3 regions of the Sorangium sp. So ce327 genome follow, and region 1 is predicted to be linked to each of the others. Evidence: riboswitches for the same ligand, from Rfam matches in the RefSeq annotation. Region 1 holds a riboswitch; each other region holds the start of a gene.

Region 1 (5,709 bases):
CGCGCACCGCTCCCGGAGCAGGCGGGCATGGGCGATCAGCTCGACCATCGGGGACGCGCTCGCGTCGTAGAAGCCGAGGAAATACTCCTGCATATCGTGGATCAAGAGGACGGAGCGCCCCGGGTCCGGCCGCCATGACACCCGGCTCTCCGGGAGCTCGTCGGCTCGTGGCATGCGATAGGTCTGGATGCGGGGGATGGCCATGATCGTTCCTCTCTTCTCTCTCTTCTGGTCGCAGCGCTCCTGTCGATGGAACGGGCCGCGGGCGTCGCTGCGCCGCCTGGGCCCGCGCTGTCCTCTCAGGCGCGCGCGCCCTGCGCGAGCCTGTCGGCGATCCACCGGCGGAGCGCCTTCTTGTCCACCTTGCCGACGCTCGTCGTCGGGAGGGCGTCGAGCCACTCGATGCGATCGGGCACCTTGAACTGGGCGACGCCGCGCTCGCGCAGGAAGGCGCTGATCTCCCTCGCCGGCGGCGGTTGCCCGCGGGCCACGAGGAACGCGCACGATCGCTCGCCGAGGTGCGAGTCCGGCATGGCGACGAGCGCCGCGTCGCGCACCGCCGGATGCGCGAGGACGTGGTTCTCGACCTCCTCGGCCGCGATCTTCTCGCCGCCGCGGTTGATCTGATCCTTGGCGCGGCCCTCCACGACGAGGTAGCCCTCTCGGGTCCGCCGCACGAGATCGCCCGTGCGGTAGAAGCCGTCGCGCGTGAACGCCTTCTCGTTGTGCGCGTCGGCCCTGTAATAGCCGCGGATCGTGTAGGGCCCCCGCGTGAGCAGGTGACCGACCTGCCCGGGCTCGACGTCGCGGTCGTCGTCGTCCACGACGCGGACCTCGTCGTGGGGCGAGATGGGCCGCCCCTGCGTCTCGAGCGCGATCGCGTCGGGGTCGTCGAGGCGGGTGTAGTTGACGAGCCCCTCCGCCATCCCGAACACCTGCTGCACCTTGCAGCCCAGGGTCGGCCCCACGCGGCGCGCGACCTCCGTGGAGAGCCTGGCGCCGCCGACCTGGAGCACCTTCAAGCTCGACAGGTCGTGCCGCGCCGTCCGGGCCGACTCCACCCAGACCGAGGCCAGCGGCGGCACGAGCGCGGTCAGCGTGACCCGCTCCCGCTCGATCCACGGGAACGCCTCGTCCGGGCTGGGGCGGCGGCAGAGCACAACGCGGCCGCCGGCGTGGAGCACGCCCAGGCTCCCGGGTGAGCTGAGCGTGAAGTTGTGCGCGACGGGGAGGACGGCCAGGTAGACGCTGCCCTCGTCGAGCCCGCAGATCTCCGCGCTGGCCCGCACGCTGTAGAGGTAGTCGTCGTGCGTCCGCGGGATGAGCTTCGGTACGCCGGTGCTCCCGCCGGACAGCTGGAAGAAGGCGACGTCCCCCGCGGCGGGCTCCGGGAGCTCCACGGGCTCCCGATCCAGGGCGGAGAGCGCTGTGTGCTCGCCCGGCTCGCCGGCCACGAGCACGTGCCGCAAGGTCCTGACGTCGCGCCGGATCTGGCTCGCCAGCGCGCGGTAATCGAACCCGCCGTCCCGGTCGGCGATGACGTACGCGACCGCCTCGGTGTGCTCGCAGAAATACGCGATCTCGGCGCGCCGGTGCGCGGGCAGGGCCAGCACGGGGAGCGCCCCGAGCCGGAACAGCGCGAAGCACACCTCGAAGAACTCCGCGATGTTCGGGAGCTGGACGACGACGCGATCCCCCGGCCGGAGCCCGAGGTGCAGCAGGCCCCCGGCGAGGCGATCGGCGCGCCGATCGAGCTCCCCGTAGCTCAGCCGGCGATCGCCGCTGACGAGCGCGATCCGATCCGGGTGCCGCGCGGCCCGCTCGCGGAGCAGGTGCCCGAAGGTCTCGCCGCGCCAGTAGCCGGCGCGCCTGTAGAGATCGGCCATCTCGGCCGGCCACGGAGTCCAGCCGTCGAGCGCCTGCGGTCGCGCCTCCGCGGGCGCCTGCCGGCTCTCCTCCGGAGCGATCATGCCCTCTCCGGCGCCTGGTTGAGGCCGAGCGCGTTCAGCATGGTCCCGAGCTTGGCGGTGGTCTCGGCGAGCTCGTGCTCGCCGTTCGAGCCGATGACGATGCCGGCCCCGGCATAGAGGCGGAGCGCCCGGCCGGCGACGTCGGCGCAGCGGATGACGACCGCCCACTCGCCGTCGCCGCTCGCGTCGGACCAGCCCACGAGCCCCGTGAAGAACCCGCGATCGAACCGCTCGATCGCCCCGATGGCCTCGCGGGCGCGGTCCGTGGGGTATCCGCACACGGCGGGGGTCGGGTGCAGCGCGGTGGCCAGCTTCATCGAGGAGATCGAGAGATCGCGCAGCTCCCCGGTGAGCCGGCTCGACAGGTGCCACAGCGTCGGGGTCTGCGTGAGCGAGGGCTCGTCGGGGACGCTCAGGCGCCGGCAGAACGGCCGGAGCGCGGCGGCGACGGCGTCGACGACGATCGCGTGCTCGTGCCGGTCCTTCTCGGACGCGAGCAGGGCGATCGCCCGCCGGCGGTCCTCGTCGGGGTCGGGGCTGCGGACCGCGGAGCCGGCGAGCGGATTGGCGATCACCCGGAGCCCGGAGCGGGACAGGAGCAGCTCCGGGCTCGCGCCGATGAGCGTCCGCGCGCGCGAGGTCGAGACGCCGCGCTCGGAGCTGGAGAGCCCCGCCGTGGGATCCGAGAGGTTGGCGGCGAAGGTGTAGCCGTTCCGGTTCTGCTGCGAGAGGCGCTGGAGGACGAGGCGGAGATCGACCGGCTCTCGCAGGACCATCTCCAGCATCCTGGAGAGGACCACCTTGCTCAGCGCCTCGGACCGCATCAGGCCCACCGCCGTCTCGACGCCGCGCACGTAGTCGCGGGGCTCGGGGACCTGGCGCAGCTCCTGGATGGTGATCGGCAGGTGCGACCGCGGCGATTCCGACGTGGGGTTGAGCGGGCCCGCGCTCTGGATCGCCCTCGGCACGATGAGGTGCGCCGGCGACGTGCTGTTGAACGGCACCGCGCCGACCACCATGGGGAAGCCCTGGCCGGCGCCGGCCCTCGACGCCGACGCGAGCACCCTCGTGACGCGGTCCGCGAGGCGATCGCCCTGATCCGCGCCGTTCGGCTCGAGGATCATGTCGTGTACGCCCTGCGCGAGGAGCGTGCGTGTCGGCGACGCGAAGAAGAACGCCGACTCAGGGGTGTATTGCTTCAACAGCTGCCCTGCGTTCACCGCGGGCAGCCCGACAGAGGCCGGTATCGAGATGGAACTCGTCACATTCAGCTCCGATGGGCGTCGAGAGCCACGTGGGCTCAGGTCATCGGGCGCTGGACGTCAGGTCTCGGGCCGCTCGTCTCTAACAACTGATAAAGAAAATCAGTTTCAAGTAACTCATGGCACGCGCGTGCAAGACTGTCAAGGGACTCCCGATTCTGTCTCGGGTGTGCGTCGCCGGTGGGCTCGCGGACGGGGCGCTCCGGGCCTTCGCTTCAGCGTTGACATCCTGCGTGGCGGGTGCGACGAGTCGCCCCGCCATCGGTGCTCGTCCGGCCATCCCCTGGCGAGCTGAAAAGGGAACCCGGTGAGAATCCGGGACTGCCCCCGCAGCGGTGAACGGGAACGACCATCACCAAGAAGCACTGGGCATGCACCAGAGCAGCCCGGGAAGCGGTGATGTGTAGGAGAGCGACCGGCGACGGCCGCAGCGCCCGTGAGTCCGAAGACCTGCCGAAGGTGCGCGCGCCGGTGCTCTGGCGCGCGCTGACCTGAGCCTTCGAGGGGAAGGCGTCCAGGCTCTCGACCACCTCGCTCGCGCGCGGTGCCGTGGCCCGTCACCAGCCCCCTCGCTTCGGCTCTCAGCTCACCCGGAGCAGCGCTGGGTCGACGCGGGCAGGCGGCGCGTGAATGGTTGATTCCTCTGATCGTCGGTCGCGTCGGCGCCAGAGCGCCGGCGCGGCGTGCTGGCTCTCGCTCGCCGCCTGCAGCGCCGTGGCAGCCTCGCCTGCCGCCCGCGCCGACGATCCGCGCAGGCCGGAGACCGAGCAGGGGGGTGATCCCGCTGCCGCTCCGCCGGGTGCAGACCCGCTGGAGGTGCGCGTCGAGGGGGATCGCCTGCGCGCGCCCGCGCCGCCCAAGGACAGGTCCGTCGCGGGATCGGTGCTGGGCCGCGAGCGCCTCACCGGCGCGGGGCTCGGGGCGGCGGACGTGCTCCGCACGCAGCCGGGCGTCCTCATCATCGAGTCGGGCGGCTTCGGCGGGCCGGCGACAGCGGCCCTCCGGGGGGCGACCGCCACGCAGACGCCGGTGTACCTCGCCGGCGTCCGCCTGAACGACGACGTCGTGGGGACGGCGGACCTCTCCCTCGTGCCCCTCTGGCTCATCGAGCGCATCGAGATCTACCGCGGCCACGCGCCCATCGAGGCCGACCGCCTCGGCCCCGGCGGCGCGATCTTCTTCGAGCCGCGGCGGCCTTCCCGGACGACGGCCGGCGTGGGCGCCATGGCGGGCTCGCTCGGCGCGCGGCGCGGGTGGGCGTTCGCCGGCGCCAGCGCGGGCCCGGTGAGCGCGATCGTCGGGGTGAGCGCCGAGGCCGCGGAGAACCGCTACACGTTCGTCAACGATGGCGGGACGCTCTTCGACGAGAGCGACGACACCGTGGAGCGCCGGCAGAACGCCGACGTGCGCACGATCGACGCGTGGGCGCTCGCGCGCGTCGAGCTCGGCGGCGGCGCGATCGTCGACGTGATCGCGAACGGCACAGGCCGCGAGCAGGGCGTGCCGAGGCTCGCGCTCCTGCCGTCCCGCGAGGCGCGGGGGGAGTCGCGGCGCGCGCTGACGTCCGTCGCGGCGCGGGTGCCGTTCGGCGGAGAGGCGCAGCACACGCTCGAGGCGCGCACCTCGTTCATCGAGGCGCGGTCGGAGGTCCACGACCCCCTCTTCGAGCTCGCGCTGCAGACGCCTGAGCTCCGCCTCGCCGGCCGCCGCCTGGAGCAGACGCTCGGGGCAACGCTCTCCTTCGCCGACCGGCTCCGGGTGCGGCCCGTGCTCTCGGTCGCGCGCGAGGGCATCTCACGCGCGCCGGACGACGTCCCGCTCGCGCGGTCGCGGCGCTCGTTCGCGCGCGGCGCCGTCACCGCGGAGGCGCGCCTCGGCGAGGGGCTCGCGCTGCACGCCCTCGCGAGCGGGGAGTGCCACGCCACCGGCGCGGACCGGGAGCGCCCTTGCGACGTGCTCGTCCCGACCGGGCGGGTCGGCGTGGAGGCGGGGAGCGACAGGCTCCGGCTCCTCGCGACCGTGGGCCGCTACGTCCGCGTCCCGACGCTCGGCGAGGTGTACGGCGTCTCCGGCGTCGTCCACGGCAACGCGGCGCTCGAGCCGGAGTCGGGCGCCACGATCGAGGCCGGGATCCGGGCGCAGACGGGGCGCGGCGCCGTGCTGCGCGGCGCCTTCCTCGACGTGTTCGCGTTCGGGAGCGCGGTCTCCGGGCTCGTCGCGTACGAGAAGTCCGGTCAGGGCTACGTGAGCCCGTACAACGTCGGCCGCGCCCGCGTCGTGGGCGCGGAGCTGCTGGCCGGGGTCGAGGTGACCCCGTTCCTCCGCGCCGAGATCGCGGCGACGCTGCTCGATCCGCGGGACACGACGCCGGGGCGGACGACCAGGAACGACCTCCTCCCGTTCCGCTCGCGCCTCGTCGTCGCGCCGCGCCTGCACGCCGAGTGGAAGCGCCCGGGCGGCGCCGTGTTCTCGGGCGC
Region 2 (5,709 bases), 5.4 Mb from region 1:
CGGCGATGCACGCGCGCTTGCGCTCGCCGAAGCTCAGCGCCTCGATGGCCCGGTCGGCGAGGTGGGCGATCTGCACGGCGGCGAGCGCCGCCTCGGCGCGGCGGCGCGCCTCGGGCGCGGGCAGGCCGAGGTTTCGCGGGCCGAACAGGACGTCGTCGAGGAGCGTCGCGCCGAGCAGCTGGTCGTCCGGGTCCTGGAGCACGAGCGCGGCGCCCGCGGCGACGGCGTCCGAGGGCGAGCCCACGCGGCGGCCCGCGATCTCGACGTCGCCGCCGGGCGCCGGGAGCAGCCCGACGAGCGTCCGGAGCAGCGCTGTCTTGCCGGCGCCGTTGCCGCCGAGCACCGCCACGGACTCGCCCTCGCCGACGTCGAGGCGCACGTCGCGCAGCACGGGCTCGCCGCGCCGGTAGCCGAGCCGGGGGGCGCGCAGCGCGATCATCCGGCCTCTCCCGCGGCGACGCTGAGCCCGAGGGCCGCGAGGGCGGCGGCGGCGAACGCGACGTTCGCGGCGGGCGCGCTCGTCCTTCGGTCGGCGACGGGGAGCTTCCCCTGGTAGCCGCGGAGCTGCATCGCGAGCGCGGCGCTCTCGGAGCGCTCGAGCGTCCGGAGCGCCACGACGCCCGCGACGGCGCCGGCCGAGCGCGCGGCGGCCCCGGGGCGGGTGAACCCGCCGCGGAGCGCGGCGGCGCTCCACGCGCTGTCGGCCGCGCGCTGGAGCACGCCGGCGAAGCGTCGGGTCAGCGCGAGCAGCTCGACGAGGGCCGCGGGGACGCCGAGCCCGGCGAGCGCCGCCTCGATCTCGGCGGGCGCTGCGGCGCCGGCGAGCCACCGGAGCACGGCGGCCGCCGCGAGGACGCGCGCGCCGATGGCCGCGGCGCGGCGGGCCCCCTCGGCCGTGATCGCGTCGACGGGGAACGGCGCGCCGGGGAGGAGCGGCGCTCCCGGCGTGAGCGCGAGCGCGAGCGCCGCCGCGACCGCTCCGATCCACGCGGCGGGCGCGGCGGCGCGGAGGACGGCGCGCGCCGGCGTGCCCTGGAGGCGGAGGGCCGCGCACGCGAGGAGGAGCAGCGCGGCCGGCGTGACGGGCGAGCGCGCGCCCGCGGCGACGCAGCACGCCGCCACGGCGGCCCCGAGGCGGAGCCGGGCGTCCACGTCGCGGAGCCGCGGGGGCGGGTCAGTCCGCACGGAGGCCTTGGCCGCCGGCCTTGACCGCGGGCGCGCCCGCGCGCTCGACGAAGAGCACGCGCGAGAAATAGCCGAGGGCGAAGCCGGCGAGGAGCCCGGCCCAGAGGAACGCGAAGAGCAGGAGGTCGCCCTCGAGGCCCGCGAACAGCGGCCCCGTGTCGTGGCGCCCTGCGTCCTCGGCGACGCGGCGCACCACGGCCTCGTCGACGCCGTCCCAGGACGCATTGCCGCAGGCGGCGAGCCAGAGGGAAGCGGCGAGCCGGAGCGCTGCCGCGCACGCGCGCCGCGCGAGCGGCGCTGGCAGCGGGCGCTGTCCGAGCCGCCGCGTCACGACGCCCCCGGGGCGAGCCGGACGACCTGGAGCCGGTCCAGGATGTCGGGCCGCCGGGCGCGCAGGAAGGCGAGCGCCCCCGCGGTCATGACGCCCTCGAGCAAGCCGAGCGGCAGCTGGGTGGGGACGAAGGCCAGGGCGACGCCCGTGAACATGGACGTCACCGACCCCTCGCCCGAGAGCCCGAGCGCGAGCGCGAGCGCCGTGGTGGCGTAGGTTGCCCAGTCCGACGTCACGCCCGCCAGGAACCCCGCGACCCAGAGGTTCGCGCCGCAGCGCCGCGCGAGGTGGAAGGCGAAATATCCGGTGAAGGCGCCCGCGATGCCCATCGACGCGACGTCGGCGCCGAGCGTGGTGAGGCCGCCGTGCGCGAGGAAGAGGGCCTGGATAAGGAGCGCCACCACGGTGACGAGGACGGTCATCCAGGGGCCGATGAGCACCGCCGCGAGCCCTGTGCCGCACGGGTGGGAGCAGGTCCCGGCGGTCGGCACCGGCACGGGCATGCACGAGATCGCGAAGACGGCGGCCGCGATGAGGCCGACGAACGGCTTGTAGAAGGCGTCCTGCTCGGTGCGGCGCCGGAGAAGGTGGAGGGCGATCGCGACGAAGGGCAGGGCGAGCGCGTTCCAGAAGGCGCACCAGCCGAGCGGCAGGACGCCTTCCGCGAGGTGCATCGCGGCCGCGGGCCGGGGCGCGAGGAGCGTCCCCAGGGACACGGCGGCGATCGACAATGCGCGGCCGTGAAGACCGATTTCGGCGCTCCGGGTGAAGTCCGCACCCGAACGCCACGAAGACGTGCGCAAGCTGCACCTCGTGGGAGGCTCGGGTAGGTCTCCCGGCTCATGGGTTCAGGGAGCTGATCGAGCTCCCAGCGCTGCGTCCACCTTCCCAGGCCTCTTCCTAAATGAGGCCCAGTGGTCTTCGGAGGCAGCTCCCCACTCACGGTGGCGGGACCGCGCCGGTTTTGCACCGGCTTCCCTGTTATGCCCCGGAGGGCACCCGAGGAATGGATTGTCAGGCCGGTGCTCGGTAATCCCGTTTCGTGCCCGGCGTCAAGGACGTCGCGCCCCGATCGCGGAGGAGGCGCTTCGCGGAGGAGGCGCTCAGCGGGCGCTGCATCTGGCATGGCGTGTCGGACGAGCTCCCCGTCGAGCGCGGGCCAGCTCCGCCTCGCGCGCGGTGCCCCGCGCGTCGGCCCACGTATCCAGGCGGCGCGATCACGCGAGCCGGGCGCGTACCGGGGTGCGGACCCCGGGCGCGCGGACCGGGCGAACCCGGGTGCGTCGACCGGGGTCGAGCTTCCGCCTTGCGCGCTCCGGCCCGCCACGCGCCCTCGTCCGCGGCGTTGGTGCGGCGGTGATGCCTGCCGCTGGTGGACGCCTCGCCCTCGCGGGCACTGCCGGGGCGCACGAAGCCATCACTGCCGAGGCGCGCCGCGCGCCCGTCGGTGCCCCCATCGAGCAGACATGGGCGCGCCGACGAGCGATCGAGGCCCTGTGATGCGATGGCCGAGGCCGAGAAATTGACCCAGACGCATCACGCGAAGAGTCGTCGAGCACACGTCTTGAATTATGTCCCCCTTAGATAAAACCTGTTTACTTTGTCGCCGTGCGGGTGCAGCGCCTGTCGCGGGCTGCGCCTGAGCGGGGTCTCTCGTGCGCTTGAATACAAGGCGCCGGCGCGTTCTTTCCGCAGTGTGCTTTGTTCGTCCGGGCTCTTTACTCGGGAGCAGGCGTCCGGTGTACGGCCTGCTGCCTCGTGGCATCTCTTATTGAAGAGATGAGGGATTTCGTGTTCGCTCGTCTCGGAATGCACGGCGAACGCTGCGCTGTGCGCTGTCTCCGGTGGAGGGGTATGCCCGGCTCGAACGTGAATTCCCGCTGCGCTTGTGTGTGTGGGTTGCGCGCCCGCCTGGCCGCCTTCGTGTCTGGAGCGCTCTGCTCGCTCGGCGTGCAGTCATTGCACTTTGTTATCGACAACGCGCTTGCGGATGCCACAATCTGACTACCGCATGCGCACCGGCGCGGACCCCCCAGCCCGGAGCGCATGCGGTCTTTTTTCTTCGCACCGTGGCGGACGTTCAAGACTCCGGCGCGGTGTCCCTGCCGCGGTCATTCTGGGCCCCCCTCCAGCGTGATGCGCGGTATTTTTTTTGCCGTCGAGCGCGCGGTTCGCGCCTCCCGAGCCTTCACTTGCCCGTGAATGTGGCCTGCGATTTCGCCAGGAACGCTTTCATTCCGAGCTGTTGATCTTCGCTGCCGAAGAGCGCGGCGAATGCCTGGGCTTCCAGCTCGTTGGCGGCGGCGAGGTCGAGGCTCTCGCCGCGCAGGAGGACGCGTTTGGCGGCGGCGACGGCGAGCGGCCCGCGTGAGGCGATCTTGAGGGCGGTCTCGCGGGCGCGCGCGAGGAGCTCGGTCGCCGGGAAGACGGCGTTGACGAGCCCGATCGACAGCGCCTGCTGGGCGGTGATCATGTCTCCTGAATAGACGAGCTCGCGCGCGCGTCCTGGCCCGACCCGTCGCAGCAGCCGCTGGGTCCCGCCGAACCCCGGGATGACGCCCAGGTTCACCTCGGGCTGGCCGAGCTTGGCGCCTTCGGCGGCGTAGATGAAGTCGCATGCGAGGGCGAGCTCGCAGCCGCCGCCCAGCGCGAAGCCGTTGACGGCGGCGATCACGGGGAAGGGGGCAGTCTCGATGAGCTCGGCGAGCCGGTGGCCTGCGTCGGCGAACCGTTTCGCGGCGATGCTGTTCATGGCCGCCATCTCCGCGATGTCGGCGCCGGCGACGAACGCCTTGCCGGCGCCGGTCAGCACCGCCGCGCGGACCTCGTTGCCGTCGGCGGGCGCGAGGAGGTCGCGGAAGGCCGTGGTGAGCTCGCCGAGGACGGCGGGGTTCAGGGCGTTGAGTTTGTCGGGCCGCTGGATGGTCACGATGGCGACGTGATCCGCGCGCTCGACGGCGACGAACTGGAGCGTACCGCGAGCAGGGGCCCCCGGCTGCTGTTCTTGAGCGGTCATGGAGCGTGGTTAGCAGCGCCCCGCGCCGGGGGGAAGCGTCTGCCGCGGGCCGGGGAGGGCGTCATTCCGTGTCCTCACGGGCCTGCTATGCTGAGCCCGTGGACGAGCCGACGAGCGAGCGATTTCCGGAGGAGTCTCGCACCTGTTCCGGGACATGGCCCGTCGCTCGATGATCCGAACTCACCGCTTGAGTGCGGGTGCGCGACGTGACGGTCCTGTCGCGAGCCCGCGTGCGATCGTGGTGAGTCGAGCAGACCGCCCGTCCTCCGACCCGCACACCCGTGTTCGCCTCGCGCGTATCCCGCCGCCGCTCCCCCGTCATCATCCCCCCTGGAGAGAGCCAGGGAGGGAGGGGGTGCCGCGCGGGGGGCCGGCGGGGTAGGGCCCCACGAACCCGAGCGCCGGCCCGCTCCGTGCGACGCCCTTTCAGATCGGCCCCGCCGTTCAGCCGGCCACGGCCCCCCAAAAGGCGCGAGTTCGTGGGAGGGGCCCCCGCCGGCCCCCCGCGCGGCGCCCCCTCCCTCCCTGGCTCCGCAGCAGCCGCCTACACCGCCCGCCCGCTCTTCTGCCCCTTCTCGTCGTACACGTAGAACCCCCGCCCGCTCTTCTTCCCGTACCACCCCGCCGCCACCAGGTTCCGGAGCAACGTGGCCGCCCGGTACTTCGAGTCCCCGAACTCCCGGTGCAGCACCTCCGCGATCGACAGCACCGTATCGAGCCCGATCAGGTCGGCGAGCTCGAGCGGCCCCATCGGGTGGTTCAGCCCGAGCCGCGCCCCCGCGTCGATGTCCTCCGGCGTGGACAGCCCCTCCTGGAGCGCGAAGCACGCCTCGTTGAGGAAGGGGATCAGCATCCGGTTCACGATGAACCCGGGCTGGTCCTTCGAGGTGATCACCGTCTTGCCGAGCCCAACCGAGAGCGCCCGGACGGCCTCGTACGTCGCGTCCGACGTCTGGACCCCACGGACGAGCTCGACGAGCTTCATCAGCGGCACCGGGTTCATGAAGTGCATCCCGATGACCAGCTCAGGCCGGCCGGTCGCCGCCGCCAGCCGCGTGATCGAGATCGACGACGTGTTCGACGCCAGGATCGCCCCCTTCGGCAGCGCCGCGTCGGCGAGCTTGAAGATCCCGCTCTTCACCTCGAAGCTCTCGGTCACCGCCTCCACGGCCAGGTC
Region 3 (5,709 bases), 4.4 Mb from region 1:
CGCGCGTCGCCGTCAGGAACTCGCCGCGGAAGCCGATGAGCCCGCGCGACGGCACCCGGAACTCGAGGCGGGCGCGGCCGAAGCCGGGGTTCGTCATCTTCACCATCCGGCCGCGCCGGGAGCTGAGGCGCTCGGTCACGATGCCGACGTAGGTGTCGGGCACGTCCACGACCACGAGCTCGAGCGGCTCCATCACCTCACCGTCGATCTCGCGCGTCACCACCTCGGGGTTCGAGAGCTGCATCTCGTACCCCTCGCGCCGCATCGTCTCGACCAGGATGGCGAGCTGGAGCTCGCCGCGGCCGAGCACCACGAACGTGTCGGGCACCTCGGTCGGCTCCACCCGGATCGCGAGGTTCTTCATCGCCTCGCGCTCGAGCCGCTCCTTCAGGTGACGGCTCGTCAGGAACTTCGACTGCTTGCTCTTGCCGGCGAACGTCGACGTGTTGACGCCGATCTTCATCTTGATCGTCGGCTCCTCGACGACGATCCGCGGCAGCGCCTCGGGGTGCGCCGGATCCGTGATCGTGTCGCCGATCGTGACCGCGTCGAGCCCGGCGATCGCGATCACCTCGCCCGCGACGGCGCTCTCGACCGCGACGCGCTTCAGCCCCTCGTAGGCGTAGAGCATCTTCACGTAGCCGCGCGACTGGCCGCCCTCGCCGAGGAGCGCGACGTCGGCGCCGGACCGGGCGGTGCCGCGGACCACGCGGCCGACCGCGAGCCGGCCCACGTAGTCGTCGTGGGTCGTGTTGCAGACGATGACCTGGAGCGGACCGTCGGGGTCACCGGAGGGGCCGGGGACCCGCTCGAGGATGGTCTCGAAGAGCGGATCGAGGTCCTTCGCCTCGTGCTCGAGCTCGCGCTTCGCCTGGCCGAACTTCGCGATCGCGTAGAGCGTCGAGAAGTCCATCTGCGCGTCGCTCGCCTCGAGGTCGCAGAAGAGGTCGAACACCTCGGAGAGCACCTCGTGGGCGCGCGCGTCGCTCCGGTCGATCTTGTTGATGACCACGATGACCGGGAAGCCGCGCTGGAGGCACTTCGAGAGCACGAAGCGCGTCTGCGGCAGCGGGCCCTCGGCGGCGTCGACGAGGAGGAGCGCCCCGTCGGCCATCATGAGCGTGCGCTCGACCTCGCCGCCGAAGTCGGAGTGGCCGGGCGTGTCGACGATGTTGATCTTGACCCCGCGGTACCGGATGCTCGTGTTCTTCGCGAGGATGGTGATGCCGCGCTCCCGCTCGAGGTCGTTCGAGTCCATGACCCGCTCGGCCACGACCTCGTTCTCTCGGAAGGCGCCCGACTGGCGGAGCATGTGATCGACGAGGGTCGTCTTCCCGTGGTCGACGTGGGCGACGATGGCGATGTTGCGGAGATCGTTACGGGGCATATACGGCGGCGGCCGTGTAGCACGCGACCCACGGAGGAGCGAGCCCATCCTCGCTAGAGCCCGAACGTTCGGCCTGCACGGCAGGCGCGCGTCGAGGCGCTCGGATGGAGAGCGCGAGGCGCGCGCATGGCGCGAGAGCGGCGCGCGTCGAGCGGGCGAGCCGAGCGGTAGCGATTGACAGCCGAAGGCGCGCGGTCCTAGGGTGCGCGCCGTGCTGGTGCCCGGGCGTTCGCCTGGGCCGAAGAGGGAACCCGGTGAAATTCCGGGGCTGCCCCGCAGCGGTAAGCGAGAACGACCTCCACCCCATGCACTGGCCCGCCGAGGGCTGGGAAGCGGTGGACAGTAGGGAGCCGGTCAGACCGGAGCGCTCGCGAGCCCGAAGACCTGCCAGCGCCCGGCGGCGGGAGACATCCGGCGCCGGTTCGACCTGGGAGCCTCGAGGGAGGCGGTGAGGTCCGAGCCGGTGCAGCTCCACCTCTCTGCGCACGTCCCGGATACCGAACCGCCCCCGCGTCGCCTTCCGGTCGCCCGCGGGGGCGAGAGGTCGGTCCAGCGCACCGTGCGATGGCCAGCCATTTCGTCCTCGCGGAGCTCGACGCGAGCGGCCCGACGCCGCTCCGCGCGATTGCGGCGAAGGAGGACACGAATGCTGCGCGAGACGGTCACGACGAGCCACGGGCACCGCCATCCATTTCATCTGCTCGCCGCGTTATCCATGGTGCTGGCCGCCGCGCGGCCAGCGCGCGCCGAGGGCGACACCCCCGATGCGCCCGCTGCCCCGCCGGAGGCCGCCGCCGCAGCGCCCACCGGCGAGGCCGCACCCGCGGTCGACGCCGCGATCGAGGTGACGATCCAGGCGGAGAAGCCGGGCAGCGAGGCCGCGTCGCGCGTCTCCGTCGGACACCGGGAGCTCGAGCTCAGGCCGAGGCTCCGGCCGGGCGACCTCCTCGAGTCGGTCCCCGGGCTCTTCGCCGTGCAGCACGCGGGCGGGGGCAAGGCGAACCAGTACTTCCTCCGCGGATTCGACGCGGATCATGGGACCGACGTCGCCTTCTTCGTCGACGGCGTGCCCGTCAACATGGTCAGCCACGGCCACGGGCACGGCTTCACCGATCTCTACTTCATGATCCCGGAGCTCGTGACAGGGCTCGACGGCTACAAGGGGCCTTATTACGCGAGCATCGGCGACTTCGGTACGGCGGGCGCCGTCAACCTGCGCTTCGCCGAGAAGCTCGAGGAGAGCTACGCGCAGGTCAGCCTGGGGCAGTACGGCATCCAGCGCGGCCTCGTCATCGCCTCGCCGGATCTCGGCGACACGTGGCGCGCGGTGGCCGCGGCGGAGATCTACCGGAACGACGGGCCGTTCCTGAGCCCGGAGCGGCTCAAGCGCTTCAACGTGGTCCTGCGGGCCACGCACGATCTGGGCAACACCGGGAAGGTCCAGATGACCTGGATGTCCTATGGATCGACCTGGCACGGCTCCGGCCAGATCCCCGCGCGCGCCGTGTGCGGCGAGGGCGAGCAGGGCGGGTTGAACCCGCCCCCCTCGGCGTTCGGACAGCCGTGCATCGACCATTTCGGCGCCGTGGATCCGACCGAGGGCGGCGCGACCGAGCGGCACATGGCGTCCGTCGCGTACTCGACGGCGTGGCGGGACGCCGATCTGAGCGCGCTGGCCTACCTCGTCCGGTACCGCTTCACGCTGTACTCGAACTTCACGTTCTTCAGCGAGGACCCCGTCCACGGCGACCAGATCGAGCAGAACGACGACCGCGCCGTCGGCGGCGCCGATCTCCGGTTCCGCAGGCAATACGAGATCGGCGGGGCGAGGTTCACGACCTCGCTGGGGGCGCAGATCCGCGCGGACGCGATCGACAAGTCCCTCCACCACGACGAGGCGCGCGAGCGGATCGAGGAGAAGAGCAGGACCCACGTCGATGAGAGCCAGATCGGCGTCTACGTCGAGCAGGACGCCCGGCTCCGGCGCTGGCTCCGCGTCGTGCTCGGGGCGCGCGCGCAGTGGATCGACGTCAACGTGGACGACCCGGGCGAGGACCTCGAGGCGGCGGGGAACAGGTCGAGCGGCGCCCGGGGACAGATGCAGCTGCTCCCGAAGCTCACGGCGATCGTGTCGCCCGTCGAGGGGGTCGATCTCTTCGCCCACTTCGGACGGGGCTTCCACTCGAACGACGCGCAGGGCGCGGTGCTGGGGGAGGGGGCGGCGACGCTGATCACGCCCGCGACGGGCTACGAGGTCGGCCTGCGGGTCGCGCCCCTGCGCGGGCTGTCGCTGAACGGGGCTGCGTTCCTGCTCGACCTGGACTCGGAGCTGGTCTGGAGCGGCGACGCGGGCGCGACCGAGGCGTCGGGGCAGACGCGGCGCTACGGGATCGAGATCGGCGGGCGCTACCGGCTCCGGAGCTGGCTCTTCGCGGACGTGGACGCGACCTTCACCCGCGCGCGCTTCCGCGAGAACGCCGGCAACGCGAGCGCGGTCGCCCTCGCGCCGACCCGGACGCTGACCGCGGGCGTCGGCGTCCGCCCGACGTTCGGCGCGTTCACGCCGTTCGCCGCGCTGCGGGTCAAGGCGATCGGCGCTCGGCCCGCGACCGAGGACGAGTCGCTCACCGCCGAGGGGTTCACGGTCGTCGACGCCAACGCCGGGCTGCGGTGGAAGAACGTCGAGGTGGCCGTGGACATCCAGAACCTCTTCGACACGACGTGGCGCGAGGTCCAGTTCGCGAGCGCGTCGCGGCTGCAGTACGAGCCGGCCCCGGTCACCGGGATCCACTACTCGCCGGGGTGGCCGTTCACCGCGATCGGGCGGGCGACGCTTTACTGGGAGTAGACGCCGCGCCGGCTCATGTCCGGCGGAGGTCCTCGCGCAGCGCGTCGAGCGATGCCCGGAACGCGGCTTCGCTCACGGCGGCGCCCGTCACCGCGGGCAGGAGCTCCGCGAACATCTGCCAGGCTTCCCCGATGTCACATACCCTGTGCGGATAACGCTGGCGGGCAATGAGCGTGAGCCCTGTCACGACGCTGCGAACCATCGCCGCCTGGAACCCCGAGCCCTCGAAGACGACCGCTGAGCACCTGATGGTTGCGCTCGCCTCCGCGAGGAAGCTCGCGATCGCCCTGCGCGCGGGCGCCGATGGCAACGACGCCTCGCTCTCGACGAGGGTGAGCAGCCCTATGCCGCGCGGGTGCTTCTTCGCGAAGTCCGCGCACGCATCCCTCAGGTGGCGCGCGCCGTCCTCGGTCGTCTCGCGGCGCCAGATGACACAGAAGATCTGGTGCCAGGAAGCCAGGATGTAGTCCGGTTGTCTGGTGACCAGGTGCCAGGGTTCAGGATGCATGATCGTGCTCGTTCTGGAGCGGGCGCACCGGAGATGCTCGCGGGGGCCTCAGGGTACACCGGCCAGGGTACACCGGCGTTTCTTCGCCCGCGACACGCGCGCACGCCAACTCGCGCGTGGGCCACCGGGCGTCGGCAACGGATCGGCGCCGCGCGCCCTCGGAGCTGATGGGCAAGACAACCCCGGTGCCCTCGAGGTCGGGTGGCTCGCACTGGACACGTTCGATGGCTCCACAATCGATGAGTCCGTCTTGATACCCTCGAACCGCTCCAGCGGCTGGCGGTGGCCCTGCGCGGCCGCCGGCGGGCGCTCTCGACGCGGGCTCATGGGGCCATTGCTGTGCTCGTCACTCGCCGCTGCCGGCCGACACGACGACGGCTCGCGGACGCGGAGAGCAGGACAGGAAGGGAGAGCATGGCGTGGCGAACGTGTACCCATGCTGTAGGCTGTGCCGCATGGATCCGACGGGGCTCGGCGCCGATCTGCAATTCCGCATGCTGGTCGAAGGGGTGAAGGACTACGCCATCTTCATGCTGGACACCGAGGGGCGCGTGACCACGTGGAACGCCGGCGCCGAGCAGATCAAAGGATACTCCGCGCAAGAGGTGATCGGCTCGCACTTCTCGCGCTTCTATCCGGCCGAGGCGATCGAGCGGAAGTGGCCACAGACAGAGCTCGCCGAAGCGCGGCGCGTGGGCCGCTTCGAGGACGAAGGCTGGCGCGTGCGCAAGGACGGCTCGATGTTCTGGGCGAACGTCATCATCACGGCCCTCCACGGCCCCGACGGCGAGCTGCGCGGCTTCTCCAAGATCACGCGCGACCTGAGCGAGCGCAAGCGCCAGGAAGAGTCGCTGCGGCAGAGCGAGGAGCGCTTCCGCGCGCTGGTCGAAGGCGTGAAGGATTACGCCATCTTCATGCTCGACCCCGACGGCAGGGTGGCCACGTGGAACGCCGGCGCCGAGCGGA

The links. A riboswitch is a leader RNA that binds a small molecule or an ion and turns the genes downstream of it on or off. The one in region 1 is predicted to bind cobalamin.
Region 2: it holds a riboswitch for cobalamin, as region 1 does, so the genes downstream of both, WME95_RS01440 (energy-coupling factor ABC transporter permease) here and WME95_RS21870 (TonB-dependent receptor) in region 1, are expected to answer to the same signal.
Region 3: it holds a riboswitch for cobalamin, as region 1 does, so the genes downstream of both, WME95_RS05105 (TonB-dependent receptor) here and WME95_RS21870 (TonB-dependent receptor) in region 1, are expected to answer to the same signal.

What each region holds. Positions count from the first base shown of each region.
Region 1 covers NZ_CP150330.1:5,820,664-5,826,372, reverse strand. Annotated here, with positions in the region: gene WME95_RS21885 (isochorismatase family protein) at 1-204, opposite strand, end outside; gene WME95_RS21880 ((2,3-dihydroxybenzoyl)adenylate synthase) at 300-1,970, opposite strand; gene dhbC (isochorismate synthase DhbC) at 1,967-3,235, opposite strand; cobalamin riboswitch at 3,478-3,704, shown strand; gene WME95_RS21870 (TonB-dependent receptor) at 3,863-5,709, shown strand, end outside.
Region 2 covers NZ_CP150330.1:377,892-383,600, forward strand. Annotated here, with positions in the region: gene WME95_RS01425 (energy-coupling factor ABC transporter ATP-binding protein) at 1-439, opposite strand, end outside; gene WME95_RS01430 (CbiQ family ECF transporter T component) at 436-1,185, opposite strand; gene WME95_RS01435 (hypothetical protein) at 1,175-1,516, opposite strand; gene WME95_RS01440 (energy-coupling factor ABC transporter permease) at 1,513-2,226, opposite strand; cobalamin riboswitch at 2,325-2,534, opposite strand; gene WME95_RS01445 (enoyl-CoA hydratase/isomerase family protein) at 3,705-4,532, opposite strand; gene WME95_RS01450 (3-hydroxyacyl-CoA dehydrogenase family protein) at 5,077-5,709, opposite strand, start outside.
Region 3 covers NZ_CP150330.1:1,382,575-1,388,283, forward strand. Annotated here, with positions in the region: gene typA (translational GTPase TypA) at 1-1,435, opposite strand, end outside; cobalamin riboswitch at 1,586-1,793, shown strand; gene WME95_RS05105 (TonB-dependent receptor) at 2,034-4,235, shown strand; gene WME95_RS05110 (hypothetical protein) at 4,249-4,743, opposite strand; gene WME95_RS05115 (hybrid sensor histidine kinase/response regulator) at 5,199-5,709, shown strand, end outside.